DNA from 3 places in the Pseudomonas sp. BGA-UO-ETr-WB11 genome. Region 2 is predicted to be linked to each of the others. Evidence: predicted binding sites of a transcription regulator. Region 2 holds the regulator's gene; each other region holds the start of a gene.
The links. Region 2 encodes sigma-54, which starts transcription at its own class of promoters, with help from an activator protein. Its sites were predicted from a motif close to ANTGGCATNNANNTTGCTNT; they were not measured.
Positions count from the first base shown of each region.

Region 1: glnK (P-II family nitrogen regulator) is a predicted target of sigma-54. The motif match lies at 4,922-4,941, and genes of this name have one in related genera.
Region 3: AC56DI_RS17325 (ammonium transporter) is a predicted target of sigma-54. The motif match lies at 1,807-1,826, and genes of this name have one in related genera.

Region 1 covers NZ_JCAQOS010000008.1:388,394-398,376, forward strand. The annotation lists gene AC56DI_RS15560 (putative bifunctional diguanylate cyclase/phosphodiesterase) at 1-445, shown strand, start outside; gene AC56DI_RS15565 (NorM family multidrug efflux MATE transporter) at 479-1,864, opposite strand; gene AC56DI_RS15570 (LysR substrate-binding domain-containing protein) at 1,992-2,906, shown strand; gene AC56DI_RS15575 (YifB family Mg chelatase-like AAA ATPase) at 2,913-4,412, opposite strand; gene AC56DI_RS15580 (accessory factor UbiK family protein) at 4,452-4,727, opposite strand; gene glnK (P-II family nitrogen regulator) at 5,134-5,472, shown strand; gene AC56DI_RS15590 (ammonium transporter) at 5,512-6,828, shown strand; gene sutA (dormancy-specific transcriptional regulator SutA) at 7,065-7,397, shown strand; gene AC56DI_RS15600 (ArsR/SmtB family transcription factor) at 7,568-7,891, shown strand; gene AC56DI_RS15605 (YeeE/YedE family protein) at 7,888-8,322, shown strand; gene AC56DI_RS15610 (DUF6691 family protein) at 8,325-8,744, shown strand; gene AC56DI_RS15615 (methyl-accepting chemotaxis protein) at 8,813-9,358, opposite strand; partial or broken gene AC56DI_RS15620 (PAS domain-containing protein) at 9,353-9,983, opposite strand, start outside.
Region 2 covers NZ_JCAQOS010000008.1:1,024,910-1,034,892, reverse strand. The annotation lists gene AC56DI_RS18350 (KpsF/GutQ family sugar-phosphate isomerase) at 1-222, shown strand, start outside; gene AC56DI_RS18345 (KdsC family phosphatase) at 222-746, shown strand; gene lptC (LPS export ABC transporter periplasmic protein LptC) at 755-1,324, shown strand; gene lptA (lipopolysaccharide transport periplasmic protein LptA) at 1,311-1,853, shown strand; gene lptB (LPS export ABC transporter ATP-binding protein) at 1,853-2,578, shown strand; gene AC56DI_RS18325 (RNA polymerase factor sigma-54) at 2,722-4,221, shown strand; gene hpf (ribosome hibernation-promoting factor, HPF/YfiA family) at 4,304-4,612, shown strand; gene ptsN (PTS IIA-like nitrogen regulatory protein PtsN) at 4,628-5,092, shown strand; gene rapZ (RNase adapter RapZ) at 5,095-5,952, shown strand; gene AC56DI_RS18305 (HPr family phosphocarrier protein) at 5,969-6,241, shown strand; gene pmbA (metalloprotease PmbA) at 6,268-7,614, opposite strand; gene yjgA (ribosome biogenesis factor YjgA) at 7,706-8,224, shown strand; gene tldD (metalloprotease TldD) at 8,282-9,724, opposite strand; gene AC56DI_RS18285 (carbon-nitrogen hydrolase family protein) at 9,721-9,983, opposite strand, start outside.
Region 3 covers NZ_JCAQOS010000008.1:816,764-826,746, forward strand. The annotation lists gene AC56DI_RS17310 (DksA/TraR family C4-type zinc finger protein) at 1-228, shown strand, start outside; gene AC56DI_RS17315 (hypothetical protein) at 230-700, opposite strand; gene AC56DI_RS17320 (DMT family transporter) at 876-1,748, shown strand; gene AC56DI_RS17325 (ammonium transporter) at 1,858-3,156, shown strand; gene AC56DI_RS17330 (hypothetical protein) at 3,158-3,802, shown strand; gene ureC (urease subunit alpha) at 3,854-5,554, opposite strand; gene AC56DI_RS17340 (urease subunit beta) at 5,554-5,859, opposite strand; gene AC56DI_RS17345 (GNAT family N-acetyltransferase) at 5,856-6,374, opposite strand; gene ureA (urease subunit gamma) at 6,378-6,680, opposite strand; gene AC56DI_RS17355 (urease accessory protein UreD) at 6,680-7,519, opposite strand; gene AC56DI_RS17360 (MarC family protein) at 7,702-8,298, opposite strand; gene AC56DI_RS17365 (hybrid sensor histidine kinase/response regulator) at 8,328-9,983, opposite strand, start outside.

The DNA of each region.
Region 1 (9,983 bases), 640 kb from region 2:
CGTCGAGGCTCATTGGCTAGAGTTCGAGCTCACCGAAACCGCGGTGATGCGCCGCAGCGATCAGGTGCAGCAGACCATGGCGGGGCTCGGTCAGTTGGGGGTGCGCTTCTCCCTGGATGACTTCGGCACGGGTTTCTCCTCGTTCGTGCACCTGAACAATCTGCCGATCACCCTGCTCAAGGTCGACAAGAGCTTTGTCGGCGGCATGGGGGCGGAGCCGGCCAGCTATCGGTTGGTGCAGGCGATGATCAACCTGGGCCACAACCTCCATCTGCAGGTGGTCGCCGAGGGCGTGGAGACGCCCGAGCAATTGGCCTTGCTGCGTCAGTTTGGTTGCGACCAGGTGCAGGGCTACCTGATCAGCAAGCCGCTGCCACTCAGCGAATTGGCGCGCTTTCTGGTGTTCGGCCGGCATCAGGCGCTATTGGCCGGCTTGTCGTCCTGACGGCGAGCGCTTGTTGGTGCTCCGCAACCCAACCTACAACAGACAGGCCTTGGCCGTTGCCGACTGCGGCCTTAACAGGCGCGCGGTCTTGGCTTCGAAACTGAGGGTCAGGCCGATGGCGGCGCTGGCCAGGCCGATGGCCAGCCCCCACCACACCCCTTCGGCGCCCCAGCCGAGGGTGAAGGTCAGTAGCCAGGCGGCCGGCGCGCCAATCCCCCAGTAGCAGAACAGTCCTACCAGTAGCGTGGTGCGGGCGTCCTTGAGGCCGCGAATGGCGCCCATGGCGATGGTCTGCAGGCCGTCGAACAGCTCGAACCAGGCGGCAATCGCCAGCAGGCTGACGGCCAGCTCAATGATCGCCTGATTGCCGGCGTCGGCGCGGTCGAGGAACAGGCCGATCACCCACTGTGGCGCGAGCCAGAACAGCAGGGCAAAACCGAGCATGCACGCCGCGCCCAGGCCGATGGCCAGGCGTCCGGTCTGGCGTGCCGCGTGCCAGCGTTGGGCGCCGTAGTGCTTGCCGATGCGCAGGCTGGCGGCATAGGAAATCCCCACCGGCACCATAAACACCACGTAGACCGCCTGGATGGCGATCTGGTGGGCGGCCAACTGGGTGCTACCCAGCGCGCCCATGCACAAGGCAGCAACGAAGAACAAACCGGACTCGACCACATAGGTACCGCCGATCGGCAGGCCCAGGCGCAGGTTTTCCGCCAGGTTGCGCCGGGTCGGCCGCAGCAGCCCGGTCAGCAATGGCCACGGCCGGTAGAACGGCTGCCAGCGAATATGCAGCGCCAGCAGCAGGGCCATGCCGTTCATGACGATGGCGGTGACCAGGCCGATGCCGGCCAGGCCAATTTGCGGCAGGCCGAACAGGCCCTTGATCAGCGCGTAATTGAGTACAAAGTTGAGCAGGGCGCCGCCCAGGCTGATGGCCAGCACCGGGCCGGGCCGACCGAGGGCACTGGTGAAGCCGCGCAGGGCCATAAACAGCAGATAGCCAGGCAGGGCGAACACCAGGCTGTGCAGGAACGTCATGGCGCCGCTGATGTTCTCGGCTTGCTGGCCGGCCAGTTGTAGTAGCGGCGCCATCCACCACAGCAGGATGCCCGCCAGCAGCGCCAGGCCGGCAGCCACCCAGATGCCGGCCTGGGTCATGTGCCGCACGCCGTCGCCATCGCCGGCGCCATGACGGATCGCCACCAGATTGCCGACGGCCGCCATCACCCCGACGCAGAAGATCGACACCAGGTTGTAGCTGGCCGCGCCGAGCGCGCCGGCGGCCAGGGCGGCGGGGCCGAGCAGGCCCATCATCACCGTGTCGGTGAACACCATCAGCACGTGGGCCAGTTGCGCGGCCACCAGAGGGCCGGCCAGGCGCAGGAGGGCTGAGAGTTCATGGCGGGTACTGTTAGACATAAGCGGTAATCATCATTCAGGCGCCGCCAGAACTGTTCCGTGGCAGGCAATAGTCGCTATTCTGCGCAGCCTGCCAGCCCCGGCACAAAAGGATAAAAGCCATGCCAGTCATGAGTTTTACTCATCAATGAGCCGCCTCGCTCCGCTCTATGCCCTGCGCGCCTTTGAGGCGGCCGCCCGCCACCTGTCCTACACCAAGGCGGCTCAGGAGCTGGCCATCACCCAGAGTGCAGTGAGCCGCCATGTCCGCACCCTGGAGGTGGATTTCGGCTGCCGCCTGTTTGCCCGCGAAGGCCGCGGCCTGCGCCTGACCGAGCCGGGGCGGCTGCTGCTGCCAGGGTTGCAGCAGGGCTTTGCGGCCCTGGAAAGCGCCTGCGCCAGTTTGCGTAGCGAGGAGGGTGCGCTGCGCCTGAAGGCACCCTCGACCCTGACCATGCGTTGGCTGCTGGCGCGGTTGTCGCGTTTTCGTCTGCAGCAACCAGACATCGAGGTGCAGCTGACGGCAGCGTGGATGGACGTCGATCGAGTCGACTTCGAACGTGAGCCCTACGACTGCGCGGTGTTGCTCAACACCGGCGTGTTTCCCGAGGGCTGGGAGCACGTCAAGCTGTTCGAGGAGTGGCTGATTCCGGTCTGCGCTCCCGAGGCTGCGGCCGACGGCGCCTGGGACGTGACACGCCTGCAGGCCGCCGAGCAGCTGCACCCCACCCCTGATCGCCGTGACTGGCGCCAGTGGTTGCAGGCCATGGACCTGAGCGAGCAGGTGCCGCTGAAGAGCGGTCAGGTGTTCGACATGCTGGAGTTGGGTATCGTCGCCGCGGCACGCGGTTATGGCGTGTCGATTGGCGATCTGCTGCTGGTCGCCGAGGACGTCGAACAAGGGCGACTGGCGCTGCCTTTGCCGACGGCGGTGTTCAGCGGTTGCAGTTATTACCTGGTATGGCCCAAAGCGCGCCGTGGTCAGGAACGCTTCCAGCGTTTGCGCGACTATTTGCTCGCGGAGGTGGCGGCCATGCGCCTGCCGGCGGTCAGCCGCTTCTAGCAGGCCTCAGGCTGTTGGGCTGCTGGGCCGGTATTGCAGGGCTTCAGCCAGATGGCTGCGTTGGATCGCGTCGACGGCGTCCAGGTCCGCCAGGGTGCGCGCGACCTTGAGCAGGCGGTGGGCGGCGCGCAGGGACAGGCCGAGGCGTTCGCAGGCGCTTTCCAGCCAGTGCTGGTCGTCGCCGCTGAGGCCGCAGTGCTGACGCAGTTGCTGGAGGTCGAGAAAGGCATTGGCGCCGCCCTGACGCTGCTCTTGCCGCTGGCGGGCGGCGGCCACCGTGGCGGCGGCCTGGGCACTGCTGGTGCCGCTGTCGGGATTGGCGTGCAGAGCGGTGGCCTCGCGGGCGACGTGCAGGTGTAGATCGATGCGGTCGAGCAAGGGCCCGGACAGTTTGCTGCGATAGCGCTGAATCTGTTCGGCGCTGCAACGACAGCGGCCGCTGGGATCGCCGAGGTAACCGCAGGGGCATGGGTTCATCGCCGCCACCAGCTGGAAGCGCGCCGGAAAGCGCACCTTGTCACGGGCGCGGGCGATCACAATTTCGCCACTTTCCAAGGGCTCGCGTAAAACCTCAAGCACCTTGCGGTCGAACTCGGGGAGCTCGTCCAAAAATAAAATGCCGTGATGGGCCAAGGTAATTTCACCCGGCTGCGGGCGACTACCGCCGCCGACCAGTGCCGGTCCCGACGCCGAATGGTGCGGATGGCGAAACGGTCGCTGCGGCCAGGCGTCCAGTGGCGCATAGCTGGCCACCGAATGGATCGCCGCGACTTCCAGGGCTTCCTGCTCATTGAGTGGCGGCAGTAAGCCCGGAAGGCGGCTGGCCAGCAGGGTCTTGCCGGTGCCGGGAGGGCCGGAAAACAGCAGGTTATGGGCGCCCGCAGCGGCGATCAGCAGTGCCCGCTTGGCGGCGCTCTGCCCCTGCACTTCGGCCAGGTCCGGGTAGGGGCGCACTTGGCGCAGCAGGCCGGCTGGTTGGTAGGGCGCCAGAGGCGTCTGGCCATTCAGGTGGGCCGCTAGTTGCAGCAGATGCTCAACCGCCAGCACCGTCAGGCCCGAAGCCAGGCAGGCTTCCTCGGCATTGGCCAGGGGCACCACCAGAGTGCGTCCGGCTGCGCGGGCGGCGAGCGCCGCGGGCAGTACGCCCTGGATCGGGCGCACGGCGCCGGACAGGGCCAGCTCGCCGAGGCATTCAAGATTATCCAGGGCGGTGGCGGGGATTTGCCCGCTGGCAGCGAGGATGCCCAGGGCAATCGCCAAGTCGAAGCGGCCACCATCCTTGGGTAAATCGGCCGGTGCCAGGTTGAGCGTGATGCGTCGTGGTGGGAAGTCGAAGGCGCAGTTGAGGATGGCGCTGCGTACGCGATCCTTGCTCTCTTTGACTGCCGTTTCCGGCAGACCCACCAGCGCCAGAGAGGGCAAGCCGTTGGCCAGATGGGCTTCGACAGTGACCGCCGGTGCTTCGATGCCGACTTGGGCGCGGCTATGGACGATGGCCAGTGACATGATCACTCCTTGATCAGATCGCCCGCCGTGATCGGTTGATCAGTCGGCGGTAGAGCGTGTGTCCGCAGAGCTTAGCTTGGCTTCCAGTTCGGCGACTTTGGCTTCCAGGGCTTCCAGGCGCGAGCGGGTGCGGGCGAGGACCACCATCTGGCTATCAAACTCGTCGCGGCTGACCAGGTCGAGCTTGCTGAAGGCGCTTTGCAGCAGAACTTTGAGTTGTGCTTCGAACTCGCCACGGGGCAATGGGCTGTCGCCATTGAACAGGCGCGCGGCCTGGGTGCTGAGGACGTCGAGCAGGGCTTTGGGTGGCAGCATGATGAGGTTCCAATATCGGTCGGCCGGCAGTGTAGCACGCAGCCTTGGCACCAATCCTGGGCGGCCACGACTGCACGGTTATCGCGCACTGGGGGCGAGGGCTGTGCACTGTTGTCGTGCATGGCTGTCGGGCTGTGATTCGGCCTAGCCCCTACTTTGCTGTGTAAGCGACTGAATCAAAGCGTTTTTTCAGAACTGGCAAGGTTTCTGCTTAGTCCCTTCCGACGCATGCACCGATGCAGTTGCGCTGCGACAGGATAGGCGGATGCGTTTCGCCGCAAGCCCTTGGTTGGCGCAGAACAAAGCAGGCAAAGGCCGGCGGGCGCGTTACAAAGCCAGACACTGCGCTTAGACTTGCTACGGGTTCGGTCCTGGGGCAAGTCCACCAAACACAGGAGAAAGTTACATGAAACTAGTCACTGCCATCATCAAGCCGTTCAAGCTGGACGACGTGCGCGAATCCCTGTCGGAGATCGGCGTGCAAGGCATCACCGTCACTGAAGTGAAAGGCTTCGGTCGGCAAAAGGGCCACACCGAGTTGTACCGTGGCGCTGAATACGTGGTCGACTTTCTGCCTAAGGTGAAGATCGACGTGGCCATTGCTGATGATCAGCTGGATCGCGTGATTGAAGCCATCACCAAGGCGGCCAACACCGGCAAAATCGGTGACGGCAAGATCTTTGTGGTCAACCTGGAACAAGCTATCCGCATCCGTACCGGCGAAACCGGCACTGACGCAGTTTAAGCCGTAGCCCCGAACCCCCTTCGCCCCAGGAGTAACTCTATGACTCTGCGTAAGTTCGCAGGGCTTGGCGCCCTGCTGTCCCTTGCAACCCCAGGTCTGGCCATGGCTGACGAGGTTGTGCTGAATTCCGGTGACACCTCGTGGATGCTGATTTCCAGCGTACTGGTGTTGTTCATGACCATCCCCGGCCTGGCGCTGTTCTACGGCGGTATGGTCCGTTCGAAGAACATCCTGTCGGTGATGATGCAGTGTTTTGCCATCACCGGTCTGATCAGTCTGCTGTGGGTTATCTACGGTTACAGCCTGGTGTTCGACGTGACCGGCATGGAACAAGGGGTGGTTAACTTCAACTCCTTTATCGGTGGTCTGTCGAAAGCTTTCCTGGCTGGCGTAACGCCGGCGAGCCTGAGCTACGCCGTACCGGAAAGCGTGTTCATCATGTTCCAGCTGACCTTCGCCATCATCACTCCGGCGCTGATCGTGGGTGCTTTCGCTGAGCGCATGAAGTTCTCTGCGATGTTGGTGTTCATGGGCATCTGGTTCACCCTGGTATACGCACCGATCGCACACATGGTTTGGTCCGGCAACGGCGGCCTGCTGTGGGACTGGGGTGTGCTGGACTTCGCTGGCGGCACCGTGGTGCACATCAACGCCGGTATCGCCGGTCTGGTAGCGTGCATCGTGCTGGGCAAGCGTAAAGGCTACCCAACCACTTCGATGGCTCCGCACAACCTCGGCTACACCCTGATGGGCGCTGCCATGCTGTGGGTCGGCTGGTTCGGTTTCAACGCCGGTTCCGCCGTCGCTGCCAACGGCACTGCCGGTATGGCCATGCTGGTCACTCAGATCGCTACCGCTGCTGCCGCACTGGGCTGGATGTTCGCCGAGTGGCTGACTCACGGTAAGCCAAGCGCACTGGGTATCGCTTCGGGTGTGATCGCTGGTCTGGTGGCTATCACCCCGGCTGCTGGTACTTGCGGCCCGATGGGCGCCATCATCATCGGCCTGTCGTCTGGCGTGATCTGCTTCTTCTGCGCCACTAGCCTGAAGCGCAAGCTGGGCTACGACGACTCCCTGGACGCCTTCGGCGTACACGGTATCGGCGGTATCGTGGGTGCACTGCTGACCGGTATTTTCGCAGCTCCGGCACTGGGCGGCTTCGGCACCGTGGAAGACATCGGCGCGCAGTTCTTCACCCAGTTCAAGGGTGTTGCCTTCACCGTGGTCTACACCGCCATCGTCACCTACGTGATCCTCAAAGTGATCGACATGGTCATGGGTCTGCGGGTTAGCGACGAAGAAGAGACTGTTGGTCTCGACCTGGCGCTGCACAACGAGCGTGGCTACAACCTGTAAGCTTGACGCGTAACAACAAAACGCCCGGATATTCCGGGCGTTTTGCATTGTCTGAGAACAAACTGGTTAGGCCGGTCTTTGCTTTTTCTGGCAGCACGCTAGAATGCGCGCCGTAAGCGCGCTGCGTGCCTGAGCAATCGGCCAGCGGACGTTTCTGAATTTTTTCCGGACGGGCGAGAAAGACGGCGCGTCTGGGCTATAACTAACTTGTTTTTCGCAAGTCATGAGGTTGGAACATGAGCGACGACGATCTGGAACACGACGAGCTGGAAGGCGCCGACGAGGACGAAGGCGAGGAGTTGGCCGCTGCCGATGATGGCGTCAGTGATGACGATGGCGATGGTGACGACGAGGTCGTACCGGCCGCCAAAGGCAAAGCCAAAGCCAAGGCCGCTGTCGATGTCGACGAGCTGCCCAGTGTCGAAGCCAAGCAGAAAGAACGCGATGCCCTGGCCCGCGCCATGGAAGAGTTCCTTTCCCGCGGTGGCAAGGTGCAGGAGGTGGAAGCCAACGTAGTGGCCGATCCACCCAAGAAGCCCGACAGCAAATACGGCAGCCGCCCTATCTAAGGACGCTGCACCGAAAAGCCCGCGCCAGTCGCGGGCTTTTTTATTGGTTTCAATTTGGCGAGCTCGCGCCCTGGAAGCTGAACGTGTCTGGCCGTTGATCGGCTCGGCTGTACATTTCACCAATAAACAATATATTCAAAAGTATATTGTTTGTCGTGAGAGTACATGCCGTGATTGATCCTACCGCCGCGCCGGACCTTGAGTTGCTGCGCGCCAATGCAAGTGCCGCTGGCCAGTTGCTCAAGGCGCTGGCCAATCCCGATCGCCTGTTGCTGCTGTGCCAGCTGTCTCAGGGCGAGCGCAATGTCAGCGAGCTGGAAACCTTGCTCGGTATCGTCCAGCCGACTCTGTCGCAACAGCTCGCCGTGCTGCGCCGTGAAGGCCTGGTGGAAACGCGCCGCGACGGCAAGCAGATCTATTACCGGATCAGCAGCCCGGCGGCGCTGGCGGTGATCAGTACCTTGTATGAGCAATTTTGTGGAGGTGCGCAATGACCATCGACTGGCTGCACTTCACGCCCTGGTCAGCGCTGGCAGGTGGTGCGCTGATTGGCTTGGCGGCGGCGCTGTTTGTGCTGTTTAACGGTCGCATCGCCGGCATCAGCGGCTTGCTCGGTAGCTTGCTCGCGCGTGGTGGTGAGGGGCGGGGGGAGAAAGCGTTGTTCCTGCTTGGTCTACTGCAGGCACCGCTGCTCTGGCAAGTGTTCGCGGCCTTGCCGGCCATCGAGTTCCAGGGCGGCTGGCTGAGTTTGCTGCTGGCAGGCCTGCTGGTGGGTGTGGGTACTCGCTATGGCGCCGGTTGCACCAGTGGGCATGGTGTGTGCGGCATCTCGCGCCTGTCACCGCGTTCGCTGGTGGCGACCCTGGCATTTATGGCCAGTGGCTTTGCCACGGTGTATGTCCTCCGTCACGGCCTGGGGGTGTAACCATGGGCAAGCTGACTGCGTTTTTCGCCGGGCTGATCTTCGGCCTTGGCCTGTTACTGGCGGGCATGGCCAATCCGGCCAAGGTGCTGAGTTTTCTCGATCTCGGCGGTGCCTGGGATCCGTCGCTGGCGCTGGTGATGGCCGCCGCGATTGCGGTGGCTCTGTTGCCCCTGACTTGGGCCAAGCGCCGTTCGCACTCCTTGCTGGGCGCGCCGATGCAGTTGCCGGTCAAGCGTGAGCTGGATCGTCGCCTGATCGGCGGCAGCCTGCTGTTTGGTATCGGTTGGGGCATTGCCGGCATCTGTCCGGGACCGGCAGTAGCGATACTGCTTACCGGTCATTGGCAGGTGTTGCTGTTTGTCGCCGCCATGCTGGCTGGCATGGCGTTGTTCGAGGTGCTGGAGCGCCGCTCACGCGGCTAAAACAGCGCCGCAGTGGCTACGCCGCACTCAGGCCCATCACGGCCGTCGGCTAGGCGTGCTGTCGGGCGCTATTGCTCGAGGGTCGCGGTGAACTGACTGATGGCCTCAACCACGCGGCGTGCACCTTCCTGGATTTCCAGAATGACGGCGCCGGCCTCATTGGCCAGGCTTACGCCTTGTTCGGCTTTGTCCTTGCTGGCGTCCATGCTGCTGACCGCGCCTTGGGCCAGTTCATGGTTGCGACGTACCACCTCGACAATCTCCACCGTGGCTTGACTGGTCCGTCCTGCCAGGCTGCGCACCTCGTCGGCGACCACGGCAAAGCCGCGGCCCTGCTCACCGGCACGGGCAGCTTCAATGGCGGCGTTGAGCGCCAGCAAGTTGGTTTGCTCGGCGATGCCGCGGATGGTTTGTACGATGCTGCTGATCATTTCCGACTGCTCGCTGACGGCGCTGATGCCTTCGGCAGCGCGGTTCAGCTCGCCAGCGATGCCTTGCATGATTTCGACCGTTTGTTGCACCACCTGGGCACCCTGTTGGGCCGTGGCGTCGGTTTGCAGAGCGGTGTCGTAGGCGATACGCGCCGCGCGGCTTTCGGCTTCTTGTTGCAGCACCTGTTCGGTGACGTCAGTGGCAAATTTGACCACTTTGTATAACTTTCCGTGGGCATCGAAAACCGGGTTGTAGGTGGCGCGTAGCCAGATGGGTTGGCCGTTGCGGCCGACGCGCTGGAAGCGCCCGGAAACGAACTCGCCGCGATTCAATTGTGCCCAGAAGCTTTTGTAGGCGGCGGAGTCGGCGTCTTCGCGGTTGCAGAAGAGCCTGTGGTGTTTGCCGCGGATATCCTCAAGGCGATAGCCCATGGTGCTGAGGAAGTTGTCGTTGGCCGTCAGTACCTCGCCCTGCAGGTTGAATTCGATCACGGCCATGGAGCGGTTGATGGCATTGATCAGACTATTTTGTTCCTGCTCCATGCGCACCTGAGCACTGATATCCGAGGCGATTTTGACCACTTTATCGACCTGGCCGCTGGCGCTGAGAACCGGGTTATAGCTGGCCTCCAGCCAGATTTCCCGACCGTGTTTGTCGCGGCGCAAAAAGCGCTCACTGACGAACTCGCCGGACGCCAAGCGGCGCCAGAACTCGGTGTATTCACGGCTGTTGCTGAGCCCTTGTTCGCAAAATAGGCGGTGATGCTGGCCGCGCACTTCTTCCAGGGTATAGCCCATCAAGCTCAGG
Region 2 (9,983 bases):
GATCTGCGGCGCACCCTGGATCGCGGCGTCGACGTGCTCAAGGCCAGCATTGATGATGTCATGACCGTCCACGGCAAAACCGCCCGACCAGACATGCTCGCCGCTGAAGCCCTGAAAATCATGGAAGATCACAAGATCAACTCGCTGGTAGTGGTCGACGACCAGGACCGCCCGGTAGGCGCCCTGAACATGCACGACCTGCTACGCGCCGGAGTGATGTAATGAACCAAGACCTGCAGCAACGTGCCAAGGCAATCAAACTAGCGATCTTTGACGTCGACGGCGTCCTCACCGACGGCCGCCTGTATTTTCTGACCGACGGCAGTGAGTTCAAAACCTTCAACACCCTCGACGGCCAAGGCATAAAGATGCTGATCAACTCCGGGGTGCGCACCGCCATCATCAGCGGCCGCAGCACACCCGTAGTGGAAAAGCGCGCCAACAACCTGGGTATCCAGCATCTGTATCAGGGCCGCGAAGATAAATTGGTGGTGCTGGACGAACTGCTCGGCGAACTCGGCCTGAACTACGCTCAAGTGGCTTATCTGGGCGACGACTTGCCTGACCTGCCCGTCATCCGCCGCGTCGGCCTGGGCATGGCCGTGGCCAATGCCGCCGGCTTTGTCCGCCAGCATGCCCATGGTGTGACCGAAGCCCGAGGTGGTGAAGGCGCCGCACGCGAATTCTGCGAACTGATCATGCGCGCCCAAGGTAGCCTCGACGCTGCCCTCGACGCCTACCTGTAGAGCTGACCATGCTGAGCAAACTGCGCCGCCCGCTGATCTTTACCCTCATTGCCGCCCTGTTGGCGGCGGTGGGCTACTGGAACATTCGCCCGGAAAGCTTCAACCGCAACCCGCCGAGCGCCAGCGACGCTAACGCGATCGACTTCTACGTCATCAACGCCAAAAGCACCCAGTTTCAGGCCGACGGCTCGCTCGACCATGTGATGACCAGCGACAAACTGGAGCACATCAAAGCCAGCGATCTCACCCTGCTGACTAATCCCGACTTATTGCTTTACCGCGGCAACGTACAACCCTGGCACGTGCAAAGCAGTCGCGGCGAAGTTGCCCCCGGCGGCAAAGAAGTTGAACTGATTGATAACGTGCGCGTGGCACGCACCGACGCCAAAGGCCGACCGACGATCCTGACCAGCAGCCGTCTGACCGTATTCCCGGACAAAGAATATGCGCAGACCCAGCAAGCCGTTAGAATCGAGGCCGCCAATGGAGTGACCACGGCACAAGGAATGAAAGCGTACTTGAATGACGGCAGGATGCTCCTGCTGTCCAACGTAAGAGGCCAACATGAGGTTCGTTAAAACCTTCTCCCTGCTGCTCAGCCTGAGCGCCGCCTTCACCAGCGCCGGCACCTGGGCCTTGCCCACTGATCGCGAGCAACCGATTCGCGTGCAGGCCGACAGTGCCGAACTCGACGATAAACAAGGCGTGGCCGTCTATCGCGGCGGCGTAGTGATTACTCAAGGCAGCCTGAAGATCACCGGCGACACCGTGACCATCACCCAAACCCCGCAAGGCGATATCGACGTGTTCACCGCCGTCGGCAAGCCCGCCTATTACGAACAAAAACCTGCCGTCGACAAGCAGTTGGTGCAAGCCTATGGCCTGACCATCCAGTACTACGCCAGCAATGAGCGTATCGTACTGATCGACCAGGCCAAGGTGATTCAGGAAGGCAACACCTTCGAAGGCGAGAAAATCGTCTATGACACCAAACGCCAGATCGTCAACGCCGGGCGCGCCAACGGCAGTGCCATCACCTCGCCGCGCCCACGCATCGACATGGTGATCCAGCCGAAGAGCAAACCCGCCGAACAGCAGGCGCAGTAATGGCCACTCTTAAAGCCCAACACCTGGCCAAAAGCTATAAAGGCCGCCAAGTCGTGCGCGACGTCAGCCTGTCCATCGAGAGCGGGCAGATCGTCGGCCTACTGGGCCCCAATGGCGCCGGCAAAACCACCTGTTTCTATATGATTGTCGGCCTCGTCGCCGCCGATCAGGGCCGCGTGCTGATCGACCAGCAAGATGTGACCTTCCTGCCCATGCATGGCCGCGCCCTAGCTGGCATCGGCTATCTGCCCCAGGAAGCCTCGATCTTTCGCAAGCTGACGGTGGCCGACAACATCATGGCCATCCTCGAAACGCGCAAAGACCTTGATCGCAGCGGCCGACGCCAGAGCCTGGAAAGCCTCCTGCAGGAATTCCACATCACCCATATCCGCGACAACCTGGGCATGAGCCTGTCCGGTGGCGAGCGACGCCGGGTTGAGATCGCGCGCGCCCTGGCCAGCGATCCCAAGTTTATTTTGCTGGATGAACCCTTTGCCGGTGTCGACCCGATTTCCGTCGGCGATATCAAGCAGATCATTCACCAGCTAAAGGCCAAAGGCATCGGTGTTTTGATCACCGATCACAACGTGCGTGAAACCCTGGACATCTGCGAAACCGCTTACATCGTTAACGACGGTCAGCTGATTGCCGAAGGCGATGCCGAAACCATCCTGGCCAACCAACTGGTGAAAGACGTCTACCTGGGCCATGAGTTCCGCCTGTAACGACCCGACCTTCAGCCATGGATCGGTTGCGCTAGACAGGGAAATCCTTCAAGGTCAGGCATATAATTTGCTTATTGCGGGCGCCTGATGCGCCCTCGTAGTCAATGCGCCTTTGCGCCGGCGAATAAGGTTCTTAGCCTGCCATGAAACCATCGCTAGTCCTCAAGATGGGCCAGCAGCTGACGATGACACCGCAGCTGCAACAGGCCATCCGCTTGCTCCAACTGTCTACCCTGGATCTGCAGCAAGAGATCCAGGAGGCCCTGGAGTCCAATCCGATGCTCGAACGCCAGGAAGAAGGTGAAGATTTCGACAACGCCGACCCCATGGCCGATAACGTCGAGCATGTACAAGCCGCCAGCGCACCCGAGCAGCCCGACCACCAGGAAACCGCACCGACAGTCGACAGCCTCGATGAAGGCGACTGGGGCGAGCGCATTCCCAACGAACTGCCCGTCGACACATCCTGGGAAGACATCTACCAAACCAGCGCCAGCAGCTTGCCAAGCAACAGCGACGATGATGAGTGGGACTTCACCACCCGCACCTCCGCCGGTGAGAGCCTGCAGGCACACCTGCTCTGGCAGCTGAATCTGGCGCCGATGTCCGATACCGATCGCCTGATTGCGGTCACCCTGATCGACTGCATCAACAACCAGGGCTACCTCGAAGAAAGCCTCGAAGAAGTGCTCGAAGCCTTCGACCCCGAACTGGATATCGAACTGGACGAAGTCGAGGCGGTGCTGCATCGCATCCAGCAATTCGAACCCGCCGGCGTCGGTGCCCGCGACCTGCGCGAATGCCTGCTCCTGCAACTGCGCCAACTGGATGCCGATACGCCCTGGCTTACCGAAGCCAAGCGCCTCACCGGCGACTACCTCGACCTGCTCGGCAGTCGCGACTACAGCCAGTTGATGCGCCGTTTGAAGCTCAAGGAAGACGACCTGCGCCAGGTCATCGAACTGATCCAGAGCCTCAACCCGCGTCCATGCTCGCAGATCTCGGCGAACGAACCGGAATATGTGGTCCCCGACGTGCTCGTGCGCAAGCACAACGAGCGCTGGCTGGTAGAACTCAACCAGGAGGCCGTGCCGCGCCTGCGGGTCAACCCGCAATACGCAGGCTTCGTCCGTCGCGCGGACTCCAGTACCGACAACACCTTTATGCGCAACCAATTGCAGGAAGCGCGCTGGTTCATCAAGAGCCTGCAAAGCCGCAACGAAACCCTGATGAAGGTTGCGACCCAGATCGTCGAGCACCAGCGCGGCTTTCTCGAGTATGGCGACGAGGCCATGAAACCTCTGGTTCTGCACGACATTGCTGAAGCCGTGGGTATGCACGAGTCGACTATTTCGCGGGTGACCACGCAGAAATTCATGCACACCCCACGCGGTATTTACGAGCTGAAATACTTCTTTTCCAGCCACGTCAGCACCTCGGAAGGCGGCGAATGCTCGTCCACCGCGATCCGCGCCATCATCAAAAAACTGGTGGCCGCGGAAAATCAGAAAAAGCCGTTGAGTGACAGCAAGATCGCTGGTTTACTGGAAGCACAAGGCATTCAAGTCGCCCGTCGAACCGTAGCCAAGTACCGTGAATCCCTCGGGATAGCGCCTTCCAGCGAACGTAAACGACTTATCTGAGACGACTTGAGCAACGCCACAGTGTTTCCGGTGACAGGCCTGCTAGCCTGTTACTTACACACGGCAACAAGGAGAATGCGGTATGCAAGTCAACATCAGTGGACACCAACTGGATGTGACCGACGCCCTGCGTGACTACATCGACGAAAAGTTCGCCCGATTGTCACGTCACTTCGACCGAATCACCAATGTTCAGGTGACCATGGCGGTCGAAAAACTCAAGCAGAAAATTGAAGCCACCCTGCACGTCGCTGGCGCCGAAGTCGTCGCCAACGCCGAGCACGAAGACATGTATGCAGCGATCGACCTGCTCGCTGACAAACTCGACCGTCAACTGATCAAGCACAAGGAAAAACAGCTAGAACGTCTGCAGGGCGCTACTGTCCGCTGACACTCCCCCCTTCCTATGATCCGACTTGAAAATATCCTGACCCCCGGCCGCTCCTTGGTGAGCGTGCCGGGCGGCAGCAAAAAACGCGTCCTTGAACAGATTGCCAGCCTGGTAGCCACCGAGCTGCCCGAACTGGATGAACAGGACATCTTCGAAAGCCTGATAGCCCGGGAAAAGCTCGGCTCGACCGGTTTTGGCAATGGTATTGCCATTCCGCACTGCCGCCTGCCTGGCTGTCATGCACCACTGAGTGCCGTGTTGCATCTGGACAGTGCTGTCGATTTTGACGCCATTGACGGTGCGCCGGTGGACCTGCTGTTTGTCTTGCTGGTTCCAGAGGCAGCAACTGATGAACACCTGGAGCTGCTGCGCCAGATCGCCAGCATGCTCGACCGTAGTGAGGTTCGTGAGCGCCTACGCCAGGCCCAGAGCAGTGAGGCTCTGTACCAGGTCGTAGTGGACGCGCAGAACGGTCACTGAACATGCGCCTGATCATCGTCAGCGGACGTTCCGGCTCGGGCAAGAGCACCGCCCTTGATGTTCTCGAGGACAACGGCTTTTACTGCATCGACAACCTGCCGGCTGGCCTGCTTCCCGAGCTGGCTGAGCGCGCCTTGCTGCACACCGAAGTGCTGCAACCGCAGGTGGCTGTGTCTATCGACGCGCGCAACCTGCCGACACACTTGCAGCGTTTTCCTGAACTGCTGGCCGAAGTCCGGGCCCGGCATATCCAGTGCGACGTGCTCTACCTGGATGCCGACGAAGAGACCCTGCTCAAGCGCTTCTCCGAGACGCGTCGGCGCCACCCACTGACCGACGAAAGCCGCTCGCTGGCCGAAGCCATCCGCGATGAGTCCCTGTTATTGGAGCCCATCAGCGACCTGGCCGACCTGAAGATCGACACCACCCACCTCAACCTTTATCAACTGCGCGACAGCCTCAAGCTACGCCTGTTGAACAAGCCAGAGCCGGGTACTGCCTTTCTGATCGAATCCTTCGGCTTCAAGCGCGGCATGCCTGTGGACGCCGACTTGGTGTTCGATGTGCGCTGCCTGCCCAACCCCTATTGGAAGCCCGAGCTGCGCGCCCATTCCGGGCTGGATCAGCCGGTAATCGACTACCTGGCGGCCCAGGCTGACGTGGATGAGATGTACACCGATATCCACGCATACCTGTACAAGTGGCTACCGCGCTTTGCCGCCAGCAACCGAGCCTATGTGACCATCGCCATCGGCTGTACCGGCGGCCATCACCGCTCGGTCTACCTGGCGGAGCGCCTGGGGAAGACCCTAAAGCCGCAACTGAAAAACCTTCAGGTTCGCCACCGCGACCTCAGCTAAAAGGAAGCAACGCGTCATGCCCGCCTGCGAAATCACTATCATCAACAAACTTGGCCTGCACGCCCGCGCTGCAGCAAAGTTCGTTGGCGTCGCCGGGCGCTTCCCCTGCCAGGTACGCCTGGGCCGCACGCCAGAAAGCCTGGTGGACGGTAAAAGCATCATGGCCGTGATGATGCTGGCTGCCGGTAAAGGCACGAGCATTCACCTGTCCACCAGCGGTGAACAGGAAGATGAAGCCCTCACCGCCGTGATCGAACTGATCAACAACTACTTCGACGAAGGCGAGTAAACCTTACTCGCCTTCGTCAGCCCGCCTTAACTGCCCGCCACCGTCATTTTCTCGATCAGCACCGAACCCGTACGGATGTTGCTGCGCAGTTCCAGATCACTGCCCACCGCAACTATCTGCTTGAACATATCGCGCAGGTTGCCGGCAATCGTGACCTCCTGGACCGGGAACTGGATTTCCCCGTTTTCCACCCAGTAGCCACCCGCACCGCGCGAATAGTCGCCAGTAACCATGTTCAAGCCCTGCCCCATCAACTCGGTCACCAGCAGGCCGCGGCCCATGCGTTTAAGCAGCGCTGCCTGGTCGTCCGTACCATGGCTGACAAACAGGTTGTGCACGCCGCCGGAGTTGGCCGTGCTCGGCAAGCCCAGCTTACGCCCGGCATAAGTGCCAAGGATGTAAGACTGCAGGATGCCGCCGTCGACAAACGCCTTGGCGTACGTAGCCAGGCCATCACCATCGAAAGTGGCGCTGCCCAGAGCCCTCGGGATATGCGGACGCTCATCCAGGCGCAACCAGTCGGGAAACAATTGCTGACCCAACGTGCCCTCCAGAAAGGAGGATTTGCGATACAGATTGCCGCCAGAAATCGCCGCGAGAAAGTGACTGAACAAGCCCGTGGCCACTTCTGCAGCAAACAGCACCGGCACCTCGCAGGTCGGCACAGGTCGCGCGCCAAGACGGCTGACCGCACGCAACGCCGCGCGCTGGCCAATACCCGCGGCGTCCGCCAGCAACTCGCCCTGGCGATTGACGTCGTACCAGTAGTCGCGCTGCATCAGGCCGTCAGCTTCGGCAATCATCACGCAGCTCAAACTATGCCGGGTGCTGGCGTAACCGCCGATAAAGCCATGACTATTGCCATACACCCGGCAGCCCTGATGGGTGTTGAGCGTGGTGCCATCGGCATTCTTGATCCGCTGATCGGCGGCAAACGCCGCCGCCTCGCAGCGCAGCGCCTGCTCAATCGCCTGTTCCGGCGTAATCGACCAGGGGTGATAAAGGTCCAACTCCGGCAACTCACGGGCCATCAGCGCCGCGTCAGCCAGGCCGGCACAGTCATCAGCGGAGGCATGCTGGGCAATCGCCAGGGCCGCGGCCACGGTTTCGCGAATAGCCGCCTCACCACTGGCCGAGGTGCTGGCCGAGCCTTTGCGCTGCCCCAGGTAGAGGGTAATGCCAAAGCCCTGATCGCGATTGAACTCCACCGTTTCCACTTCGCCCTGGCGCACCGTGGTCGACAGCCCCTGCTCCAGGGACACCGCCACCTCGCAGGCGCTAGCACCTTGGCGGGCGGCCTCGGCGATAATCTGCTCAACCTGCTGCTGCAGCTCCGGCAGGGCCTGCGGGCCAACGGTTGCCGATGCGTTCATATTTCTCTCCAGTTCATTCTTCACTACATTCAGCCAAGACCGCCGGCCTTTGTCTGGTTATCATGGCAGCGTTTCCCATTGGATCAGCCCCATGTCTGACTATCTCGACGACTTCTCCGAAGAGAAGAGTAAAACCCAGGTCAAGCGCGAACTGCATGCGCTGGTGGATCTAGGCGAACGCCTGACCACCCTCAAACCCGACCTGCTTAACCGCCTGCCCCTCACCGACGGCCTGCGCCGAGCACTGGCCGATGCACCCAAGCACACGGCCAATATCGCCCGTAAGCGGCACATCCTGTTCATCGGCAAGCTGATGCGTGATCAGGACATCGACGCCATCCTGACCCTGATCGACCAGTTGGACGCCTCCACGCGCCAGTACAACGAACGCTTTCACGGCCTGGAACGCTGGCGCGACCGCCTCCTGGGTGGCGATGACGCCGTACTGGACAGCTTCGTTGGCGATTACCCCGATGCGGACCGCCAGCACCTGCGCCAGTTGATTCGCCAGGCGCAGCATGAAGCCGCACAAAGCAAACCACCTGCCGCCAGCCGCAAAATCTTCAAGTACATCCGCGAACTGGATGAAGCCAAACGCGGCTTGCGTTAAGCCTCACAGCCATCGCGTTCTGGCCGGGTAGCGCTGTGCGTCACCTGGCCTACGAATTCACGCCCCTGTGCCGCCGACGGTGATCACATCGATCTTCAGGGTCGGCTGGCCGACGCCGACTGGAACCGACTGACCATCCTTACCGCACGTACCCACGCCGCTGTCCAAGGCCAGGTCGTTGCCGACCATCGACACCCGGCCCATGGCCTCAGGCCCGTTACCAATCAGAGTGGCGCCTTTCACCGGTGCGGTGATCTTGCCGTTCTCGATCAGGTAAGCCTCGCTGGTCGAGAACACAAACTTGCCGCTGGTGATATCCACCTGACCACCGCCCAGATTGGCGCAATAGATGCCTTTCTTCACGGAAGCGATGATTTCTTCGGGGTCGCTTTCCCCCGCCAGCATGTAGGTATTGGTCATGCGCGGCATCGGCAGGTGCGCGTATGACTCACGTCGGCCGTTGCCGGTGGCGGCCACGCCCATCAGGCGGGCATTCAGCTTGTCCTGCATATAGCCCTTGAGCACGCCATTTTCGATCAGCGTGGTGCACTGGGTCGGCGTGCCTTCGTCATCGACGCTAAGGGAGCCACGGCGCTCGAACAGGGTGCCGTCATCGACGATGGTGCACAGGCTGGAGGCCACTTTCTCGCCCATACGGCCGCTGTAGGCCGAACTGCCTTTGCGATTGAAGTCGCCTTCCAGGCCATGCCCGACTGCTTCGTGCAGCAGCACGCCGGACCAGCCAGCCCCCATCACCACGGGCATGCTGCCAGCCGGCGCGGGAATCGCTTCGAGATTGACCAGGGCCTGACGCAGCGCCTCGCGGGCATAGCCCATGGCCCGGTCTTCATTGAGAAAGTAGCGATAGTCGGTGCGGCCGCCGCCGCCATGGCCACCGCGCTCGCGGCGGCCGTTCTGCTCAACGATCACGCTGACGTTAAAACGCACCAGCGGTCGCACATCGGCGGCCAGGCTGCCATCGGTGGCCGCTACAAGAATACGTTCCCAGACACCGGCCAGGCTCACCGTAACCTGCTGAATACGCGGATCAAGGGCACGGGTGGCGACGTCCACACGCTTGAGCAGCTCAACTTTTTCCGCCCGGCTGAGCACATCCAGCGGGTTGTCCTGTGCGTACAAGGCACTGACCTGAGGGCTGGCAAACACCTGCACACGCCCTTCCTGGCCTGCTCGAGAAATCGAACGGGCTGCACGCGCTGCCTGGCTCAGTGCCTCAGCAGTGATGGCGTTGCTGTAGGCAAAACCGGTTTTCTCGCCGGACTGCGCGCGCACGCCCACGCCCTGATCGAGGTTGAAGCTGCCTTCCTTGACGATGCCGTCTTCCAGCACCCAGGTTTCCGACACCTGACCATGGAAGTACAAATCGGCGGCATCGATACCCGGCCCTGCCAGCTCGCCCAGCACCGCAGGCAAACGCTCGATCGTCAGGCCGCCAGGGCCCAGCAGGTGCTCACTTACCGATAACAAAAGGTTGCTCATACTAACTCCACAGAAAATCGACAATGGCTCTGCACCGGCATGCGCTGGCGAATGGCGGCTTGCTCTGTCGCATCACGACGGGCCAGCAACAACGCCTCGCCTTGCGCCTGCTCGGCCAGCAGCCGGCCCCAGGGATCGATGATCGCCGAATGGCCATAGGTTGCTCGCCCGCCTGGATGGATGCCACCCTGATTGGCGGCCAACAGGTAACACTGGGTTTCAATTGCCCGAGCACGCACCAGTACCTGCCAGTGGGCCT
Region 3 (9,983 bases), 210 kb from region 2:
CAGATCGACAGCAGCATTGAGGACGCCATCCAGCGCGCTCGCAGTCAGCTGCCGACGGGCGAAAGCCTGAGTCATTGCGCCGAGTGCGAGGCGCCCATCCCCGAGGCGCGGCGTGTGGCGATCCGCGGTGTACGTTTGTGCGTCAGCTGCCAGGCGCAGTTGGACCAGCAGCAGTCCGTGAGCGCCGGTTACAACCGCCGCGGTAGTAAGGACAGCCAGCTGCGCTGAGTTACGGGGTGATCGAGTAGCCGCGGCTGCTCATGCAGCTCTGGTAGTTCGCCGACGAGCTGCTGGTGGCCGAGTCGCCATTGCGCCGCTCTTCGCGCCGGCTCTGGCGCTGCTGTGAGTCGCCGACCACTACGCCGACCTTGGCCGTGTCGCGGGCCTGCTCCTGGCGGTACTCCTGTTTGATATCGTCATTCACCTTGTCATAGGCGCCGTCGTGTCGTTGCCCGCGCACCTCGGCCGCTGCCGCTCCGGCCACGGCGCCCTTGGCTGCGCCACGTAAGCGCTCACCGCCGCTGCTGCTCGTGGTGCTGCTGGCTGTACTGCTTGCGCTGCTCTGGCAGGCGGCAATGTCCGCCTGGATCTGCTGTTGGGTCTGGCCCTGCAGCGGCACCAGGGTTTCGCCATGGGCCAGTGGTAATCCCGCCAACAGCAGGGCAGCGGTCAGGAGGCAAAGGTACTTGGGGCTGGTCATGCTGAAGATCCTCCAACGCGTATGGGCTGAGACTTTTCAGTCTAGTCGCGCAAGGCTGCTGCGGATTGTCGTATATCAAGGATGTGTCCGCGGTCAGCGGTCTTGACTGGCTGGTCAGGCGCTGGCGTCGTCGTTAGTATTGTTAGTCTGCTAACTATGAGTTGGGTACCTGTCCGTGCCAACGCGTCATCAGCCCACCTTGGGCATCCTGCTGATTCTGGCTGCCGGGTTGTTGCTGGCCAGCCAGGATGCTTTGTCGAAGTCGCTTACGGCGGTGTACCCCCTGTTGTTGGTGGTATGGCTGCGCTACCTGTCGCAGAGCGTGCTGATGCTCGCCCTGTTTGCACCACGCATGGGCCTTAACCTGCTGCGCACCCAGCGGCCATGGTTGCAGTTGGTGCGTGGCCTGAGCCTGGTGGCCATCACCTTGCTGTTCTACAGCGCGCTGCGCTTTATCCCCTTGGGTGAGGCCACGGCGGTGATCTTTCTCGCGCCGCTGGTGGTTATTGTGCTGTCGGCCACCTGGCTGAAAGAGCACATCAGTCGCGGCCTGTGGCTGTCAGTGGGCGTTGGTCTGCTCGGCGTATTGCTGATCGTGCGCCCTGGTGGCGCGTTGTTTACTCCGGCGATCCTGTTGCCCTTGGGCGCGGCGTTCTGCTTTGGCCTGTATCAGCTCCTGACCCGGCGCCTGAGCAGCACCGACCACCCAGCCACCAGCAACTTTCTCTCCGCCCTGGTCGGCACCCTGAGCGTGAGCGTGCTGCTGCCCTGGTTCTGGCAGACGCCAACCCTGGTGGATGGCCTGCTGATGGCGACCCTGGGCGCCACCGCCATGACCGGGCACATGCTGCTGACCCATGCCTACCGCTTCGGTAGCGCCGCCAGCCTGGCGCCGTTCACCTATGTGCAAATCGTCACCGCGACCGTGCTGGGCATGCTGTTCTTCGACCACACGCCGGATCTCTGGGCGATTCTCGGCATGGCGGTGATCATCCTCAGTGGCTTCGCCCTGGCCTGGAGCCAACACCGCGCGACGGCCAACAGCTAGCGGCTGGCGAGAGTCGGGTGGCCGGTCTGCTGCGGACGCATGCAGGCGTATTTCCGGTGTTGGCGTAAGAGTTGCTATGTCTCCTCATCACTCAATGATGGGGCGCCGTATGAACAAGCATCTTCTGCTGTTGTTGGTCCTGTTGGGCGTTGCGCCATTGGCCCACGCGGCCACTGATGAGGCGATCAATACCGCCTGGGTCGTGCTCGCCAGTGCCCTGGTGTTCTTTATGCAGGCGGGTTTCGCCCTGCTGGAGAGCGGCATGTCGCGGGCCAAGAATGCCGTCAACGTGATGATGAAAAACTTCATGGACGGCTGCGTCGGCAGCATCATGTTCTGGCTGGTGGGCTTTGGCCTGATGTTTGGCGCCAACCTTACGGGCTGGTATGGCATGAGCCATTTTGCGCCCTACAGCGGCGAGCCCTGGGACTTCACCTTCCTGCTGTTTCAGATGATGTTCGCGGCCACGGCAGCAACCATCGCCAGCGGCGCCATGGCCGAGCGCACGCGTTACGGTGCTTACCTGATGGGTGCGTTGCTGATCTGCGGTTTCATTTATCCGGTCTTCGGCAGCTGGGCCTGGGGTGGCGCTTATGGCGGCCAGGGCTGGTTGGCGAAGCTGGGGTTTATCGACTTTGCCGGCTCCACCGTGGTGCATGGTGTGGGGGCCTGGTGTGCATTGGCGGGCATTTTGGTGCTGGGCCCGCGCCTGGGTCGCTTTGCTCCGGATGGTACGCCGCGTTCGATCCCTGGGCATAACCTCAGCCTGGTGACCTTGGGGGCTTTTATCCTTTGGGTCGGCTGGTTTGGCTTCAATGCCGGCAGCACCTTGAAGGTCGATGTCAGCCTGGGCCTGATTGCTCTGAACACCCATCTGGCAGCGGCGGCCGGCGCGCTCGGGGCGGTCCTGGCGCTGCGCAGCAGTTCCAGTCCGATCCTGCTTACCAGTACCGTCAATGGTGCCTTGGGTGGGCTGGTCGGCATCACGGCGGGCTGCGCCACCATGGCGCCGGCGTTTGCCTTGCTCACCGGTCTAGTTGCCGGTTTTCTGGTGATATACGGCATGCGCCTGATGGAGGCCCTGCGTCTTGATGATGTGGTGGGCGCGGTGCCGGTGCATGGTTTTGCCGGCGTCTGGGGCACGCTGGCGGCCGGCTTGTTTTATAGCGGTGATCTGTTTGATGGCTCACGGGTGCTGATCCAGTTGCTCGGTGTGGCCGCCGCCTTTCTCTGGGTGTTTCCACTGGCATTGATGATGTACTTGCTGATGGCCAAAACCATTGGCTTGCGTGTGCCTGTGCAGCACGAACAGCGTGGGCTGGACTTCTCTGAGCACGCGGAAGTGGGTTATCCCGAGTTTGGCCAGAGTGTGACCTTTGATGCCAGCGAGCTGGGTAGGAGGGCTTGAGATGAGTCTGAGTACACGCCGACGTGCGATCTATACCGGCCTCGCCAGTTATCTGACTGAAGATGAACTGTTGCCGATGCTGTCGCTGTGGGAGGCCAACTACGCAGACAAACCATCCTTTGCCCTGAATGAGTTTCTCGGCGAGGTGGCCAAGCGTTGCGGGCGCAAGCTGGAGCGCGCACTGCTGTACCGCGAGTTGATCAGCGTGATGAGTGGCCCCAGTTCGGCGCTGTTGCCGGACCCTGCGGCGCAGCTGGAAGCCTGGCGTAAAGGTGCTGGCGCCAAAGCCGTCGAAGTCAGCGGTCCGGATGCGCAGGCCCGGCAGACCTTCGAGGCCCTCAGCGATGCGCTGTTTGCCGGGTTGAGCGAGTCGCAGGTGATTTCTCTGCGGCGCTTTGCGGCGGCCAACCTGAATGACATGGGCATGGACACCGAGCTGCGCTTGCGTCTGCGTGGCTGGCTCGAGCGTGGCGGCACCTTGGCGCGCATTGGCCTCGATCTGCAGCAGCTGCGCAAACTCTTAAGCCTGCTGTATATCGGCCTGTGCGAGTACCTGGGGCCGGTCAAGGCTGATCAATTGCTGACGCGTGCGGTGCAGCAGGTCGAACTGCTGCAACTGCCGTTGGCGCCGCAGAAGCTGTTATAGCGCTGTACCAAGCCCTCGCCGTCGAGCCTCGGGCAAGACGGCGAGGTCACTTCAGAACAGGAAGTAGCGCTGCGCCAGCGGCAGCACATCGGCCGGTTCGCACCAGAGCAGTTGGCCATCGGCCTTGACCTGATAGGTCTGCGGATCAACTTCGATATCGGGCAGGTAGTCGTTGTGGATCAGGTCGCTCTTCTGCACGGTACGGCAGCCCTTGACCACGCCAATCTTCTTCTGCAAACCCAGTTGCTCTGGCACCCCGGCGTCGAAGGCGGCCTGGCTGATAAAGGTCAGGCTGGTGGCGTGCAGCATGCCAGCGTAGCTGCCGAACATCGGCCGGTAGTGCACCGGTTGTGGCGTTGGGATCGAGGCGTTGGCATCGCCCATCAGGCTGGCGGCAATCGCGCCCCCCTTGAGGATCAGTGTCGGCTTTACGCCGAAGAACGCCGGGCGCCACAGCACCAGATCGGCAAACTTGCCCACTTCGATGGAGCCCACTTCGTGGCTGATGCCGTGGGTGATCGCCGGGTTTATGGTGTACTTGGCGATGTAACGTTTGACCCGGAAGTTGTCGTTGCCTGGCCCGTCTTCTGGCAGAGCGCCGCGCTGCTGCTTCATCTTGTCGGCGGTCTGCCAGGTGCGGGTAATCACTTCGCCAACGCGGCCCATGGCCTGGCTGTCGGAGCTGATCATGCTGAACGCACCGAGGTCATGGAGGATGTCTTCGGCAGCGATAGTCTCGCGGCGGATCCGGCTTTCTGCAAAGGCCACGTCCTCGGCGATGCTCGGATCGAGGTGATGGCAGACCATCAGCATGTCCAGGTGTTCGTCGATGGTGTTCTTGGTGAACGGCCGGGTCGGGTTGGTCGAGCTGGGCAGCACGTTAGGGAAGCCGCAGGCCTTGATGATGTCCGGCGCATGGCCGCCGCCGGCACCTTCGGTGTGGTAGGTGTGGATGGTGCGGCCTTTGAAGGCGCCCAGGGTGGTTTCGACGAAACCGGATTCATTCAGGGTGTCGGTGTGGATCGCCACTTGTACATCGTACTCATCGGCCACGCTCAGGCAGTTGTCGATGGCCGCCGGAGTGGTGCCCCAGTCTTCGTGCAGCTTTAAGCCAATGGCGCCGGCCTTGACCTGCTCGATCAACGGCTCCGGCAGTGAGACGTTGCCCTTGCCGGTAAAGCCAATGTTCATCGGGAAGGCATCGGCGGCCTTGAGCATCATCGCCATATGCCACGGCCCTGGCGTGACCGTGGTGGCGTAGGTGCCGGTGGCCGGCCCCGTGCCGCCGCCGATCATGGTGGTGGTGCCGCTCATCAGGGCTTCTTCGATCTGCTGCGGGCAGATGAAGTGGATATGGGTGTCGACGCCGCCGGCGGTGAGGATCATGCCCTCGCCGGCGATCACTTCGGTGGCACCGCCGATGGCGATGGTGACGTTCGGCTGGATGTCCGGGTTACCGGCTTTGCCGATCGCGGCGATGCGCCCGCCTTTCAAGCCGACGTCGGCTTTGACAATGCCCCAGTGGTCGATGATCAGCGCGTTGGTGATCACCGTGTCGACTACATCCGCCGCGCACAGCTGGCTCTGGCCCATGCCGTCGCGGATGACCTTGCCGCCGCCGAACTTCACCTCGTCGCCGTAGGTGGTGAAGTCCTTTTCGACCTCGATCCACAGGTTGGTATCGGCCAGACGCACCTTGTCGCCGACGGTGGGGCCGAACATGTCGGCGTAGGCTTGACGGGAAATCTTCATCACAGCGCTCCCATGATACGACCGGCAAAGCCAAACACACGGCGCTCGCCAGCGAGGTCTACCAGTTCGACTTGGCGCGATTGGCCCGGCTCGAAGCGTACGGCGGTGCCAGCGGCGATATTCAGGCGCATACCGCGCGCGGCTGCGCGATCGAAGCTGAGCGCGTCATTGGTTTCGAAGAAGTGAAAATGCGATCCGACCTGGATCGGCCGGTCGCCGCTATTGGCTACGGTGATGCTCAAGGTGCGACGGCCGGCGTTGAGTTCGATTTCGCCGTCTTGGATCAGGTATTCGCCGGGGATCATGGCGCACTCCGCTCGGGGGTAAGGATCAATTGCATAAAGGTCAGGTCCAGCCAGCGGCCGAATTTGCGCCCGACTTGGGGCATCTGCCCGGTGATGGCGAAGCCAAAACGCTGGTGCAGGCCGATGGAGGCGGCGTTGCCGCTCTCGATGGCGGCGACCATCACGTGTTTGCCGTCTGCCCGGGCACGCTCGATTAGTGCGCCGAGCAGCCGTACGCCAAGGCCACGGCCGCGTTGCTCCGCGCTTATGTACAGCGAGTTTTCGACGGTGTTGCAGAAACCGTCGAAAGGCCGCCAGTCGCCATAGGCGGCATAGCCGAGCAGGTTGTCATCGGCATCCACCGCCACCAGTACCGGATAACCCTGCTGGCGACGTTCGGCCAGCCAGGCTTGGCGGTTGGCCAAATCGACGGTGGCATCCATCCAGATCGCCGTGGTGTTAAGCACGGCGTCGTTGAAGATGGTGCGGATGGCTTCCAGGTCGTTGTCGCGGGCGTCGCGAATCGAAATGCTCATGGCTCACGCGATCGGTTGATGGACGGTGACCAACTTGGTGCCGTCCGGGAAAGTGGCCTCGACCTGGATTTCCGGGATCATTTCCGGGATGCCTTCCATCACCTGCTCGCGGGTCAGTAGGGTCGTGCCGAAATGCATCAGCTCGGCCACGGTCTGGCCGTCGCGGGCACCTTCGAGCAGGGCGGCGCTGATGTAGGCCATGGCTTCCGGGTAGTTGAGCTTGACCCCGCGGGCCAGGCGCCGCTCGGCCACCAGGCCGGCGGTGAAGATCAACAGCTTGTCTTTTTCGCGGGGGGTGAGATCCATCAGGTACTCCAGATTCGTGGGGGCACGGCGGCGCGCCCGAGCAATACAGGGCGCAGCAGGCGCCAAAGGTCGATCAGCCAGGCGCGGGCATGCAGCGCTTCGCTGGCCAGGCAGCGGGCCACCAGCAGGCCTGGCAGTTGGCTTAGATCGCCGCGTACCAGGCTGGGAATCATGCGGCAACGTTCGAGTAGATCGGCGTCGATCTCGCCGCTGATCAGCAACGTGGCGAACACCGGTTGCCCGGCCAGGCCGATGGGCGAGTCGAGCAGGCCGTCGTCGCCGCGGATGCGCTGGCGCTCGTGCCAGAGCAGCTGCCCGTCGCGGCGGATATCCAGATGCGCCTGGAAATGCCCCGTGTTGAAGCGCTCGCCACTGGCCGGGCGACCGAGGGCGACCATGTCCCAGTAGCACAGGCGGGCGTCGCCTTCGAGCTCAATGCAAGTGCTGAGCTCGGCCTGGGCGCCGCAATAGACGATGGTTTCCTGGGGCAGCCATTCCAGGGTGGCGCCGGCGCCGACCTTGAGCTCAAGCCGCTGATAGGCGGGGCCTTTGGCGCGGTACCACTTGGCTGCGCCGGGGCTGGTCAGTTGCGCCCAGGCGTTGGCACCCACCGTGGCGGCAATGTCCAGACGATCACCGCCGGCAATCCCGCCTGGGGGGTGGACGATGATGTGCTGGCACACCTCGGGACCTTCGCCGTACAGGTGCTTCTGCACCCGCAGCGGGCCTTTGTGGCGGCGCAACGTGGGGCGCGTGGTCTCGCCGTCACGGCCATAGCCCAGCTCCAGCTCGGCATGCCAGCTGGGGGTGAACAGGGTGACGGGGACGGGTGCATTCATGGTGCTTGACCGTGGGGTGGGCCAGAAGGTGTACCGGCTTATTGCGCAAAGCGTGCCAGAACCCCTAAAGCCGTGTGCAGCAGACGCCGTAGCCCGCCGATTGCGGCGTCCATGAACCAGATTGAGGCGTGCGCGTGCATCGTGGTGCAGCAATATGGGCGCGATGCATCAGGATGGGGCGTTTACAGGCCCAGGTAATTCTTCACCCCGGTGAAGATGATCTGCGCGGCCAGGGCGCAGACGAACAGGCCCATCAGGCGGCTGACGATTTGCAAACCCTGATCACCGAGCAGGCGTTCGAACAGGTCGGAGAGGTACAGCACCAGCCCCACGGTAATGCTGGCGGCGAGGATGCCGAGCAGGGCCGGCAGTTTGTCGTCCCAGTGCGGTTGGCTGACGCCCATCACCAGCAGGGCGCCGATGGTGCCGGGGCCGACCGTGAGCGGAATGGTCAGCGGCACAATGGTGACGTCCTGCTGCAAGTTGTCGGCTTGCACCGCCGGCTTGCCCTGCGCCATGCCCAGGGCCGAGATAAACAGCACCGAGCCGGCACCAATGCGGAAGGCGTCAACGGTGATGCCGAACACGTCGAAGATGCTCTGGCCGAACAGGTACAGCAGGACGCTGGAAATCAGGGTGCCGATGGCCACCTTCCAGGCCAGGCGCTTGCGCTCCTTGACCGTGTAGCCGCGGGTCAGGCTGATAAAACACGACAGCACGAAGAACGGGCTGTAGAGCACCAGCATCTTCAGGTACAGGCTGAACATCGTGGGCAGCATGGACGGTGCTCTTGGTCGAGGGGTGTGGGTCAGCTCGGCGCTTGGTCCGGTTCTAACGTGTTGTGGCGATCACGCTCGGCCACCCAATGTTCGATCAGCTCGCGCAACTGCGACAGTTCTACCGGCTTGGCCACGTGGCCGTCCATGCCCACTTGGCGGGCGCGCTCCTTGTGCTCGGACATGATATGCGCGGTCAGGGCCACCACTGGGGTGCGCGGCTGCTGTTCGCGGGCTTCCCACTCGCGCAGCATCTGGGTGGCGGTAAAACCGTCGAGCACCGGCATTTCGCAGTCCATCAGCACCAGGTCGTAATGCTGTGCCTGCATGGCGCGCAGGGCCTGCTCGCCGTTGCTGGCGGTATCCGGGGTGAGGTTGAGCTTGTTGAGCATGCCGCGGATGACTTTGGTGGAGATGCTGTTGTCTTCGGCCACGAGGATGCGGAAGTCGCTGGGGAGCTGCGCCGGCAGCGGCTGCGTGCTGTACATCAGGCTGCTGCTGGTGACGCCCTGTTTGCGCTGGCTGAGCTCGTCGGCGAGGGTGGTTTTCAGCGTATAGCCGGCCACTGGCTTGGCCAGGATGCGCTTGATCCCGGCATTGCGGGCGATGATCTTGCTCGGCGCATTGCTGATGCCGGTGAGCATGATGATCAGAATGTCGTGGTTGAGGCTGGGGTCTTCCTTGATCTTGGCGGCCAGCTGCATGCCGGTCATGCCGGGCATGTCCTGGTCGAGCAGGACCACATCGAAGTATTCGCGCAGGTTGGCCTTGGTGCGCAGCAGGGCCAGGGCTTCTTTGCCTGACGGCGCGGTGGTGACGCTCATGCCCCAACTGGTGCATTGCTGTTGCAGCACTTTGCGGCAGGTGTCGTTGTCATCCACCACCAGCACGCGGGCATCCTGCAATTGCTGGTCGAGGGCGCTGCCAGGTTGCTGCAGGCGCTCGCTGTCCAACGGCAGGCTCAGCCACAGGGTGTTGCCCTGCTGGTTGCCACTCTGCACACCAAACTCGCCGGCCATCAGGCGCACCAACTGACGGGCGATAATCAGGCCGAGGCGGCCACCGAGCTTATTGCTGTCGAGGAAGTCCTTGCTGCGCAGCTCAGTGGTCAGCAGCGCCTCACGCTCGTCGGCCCGCAGGGGTTGGCCGCTGTCCTGCACGGCAATACGCAGGCGTGGGGTCGGGCCGCTGCCGTCGAGGGCCGCCACCAGTAGGATTTCGCCTTCTTCGGTCTGCTTGAAAGCGTTGTCCAGCAGGCTCAGCAGGGCTTGGCGCAAGCGTGTGGGATCGCCGCTGATCACGCGCGGTACCTGCGGCTGGATAAAGCTGATGAGCTCGACCTTTTGCTGTTCGGCCTTGGCGCGGAAGATCGCCAGGCAGTCTTCGATCAGGGCGTTAAGGTCGAACTGCACGTCGTCCAGCTCGATTTGCCCGGATTCGAGTTTGGAGATGTCGAGAATTTCGTTGATCAGCGTGAGCAGTTCGTTGCCGGAGCTGTGGATGGTTTCCACATAGTCGCGTTGCTTGGTCGACAGTGGGGTGCCCAATAGCAGCTCGGTCATGCCCAGCACGCCGTTCATCGGGGTGCGGATTTCGTGGCTGATCTTGGCCAGGAACTCGGCCTTGGCTTTCAGCTCGGCGTGGCTGGTGGCGAGGTTGCGGCTGGCGCTGAAGTCGTCCTGGACGAT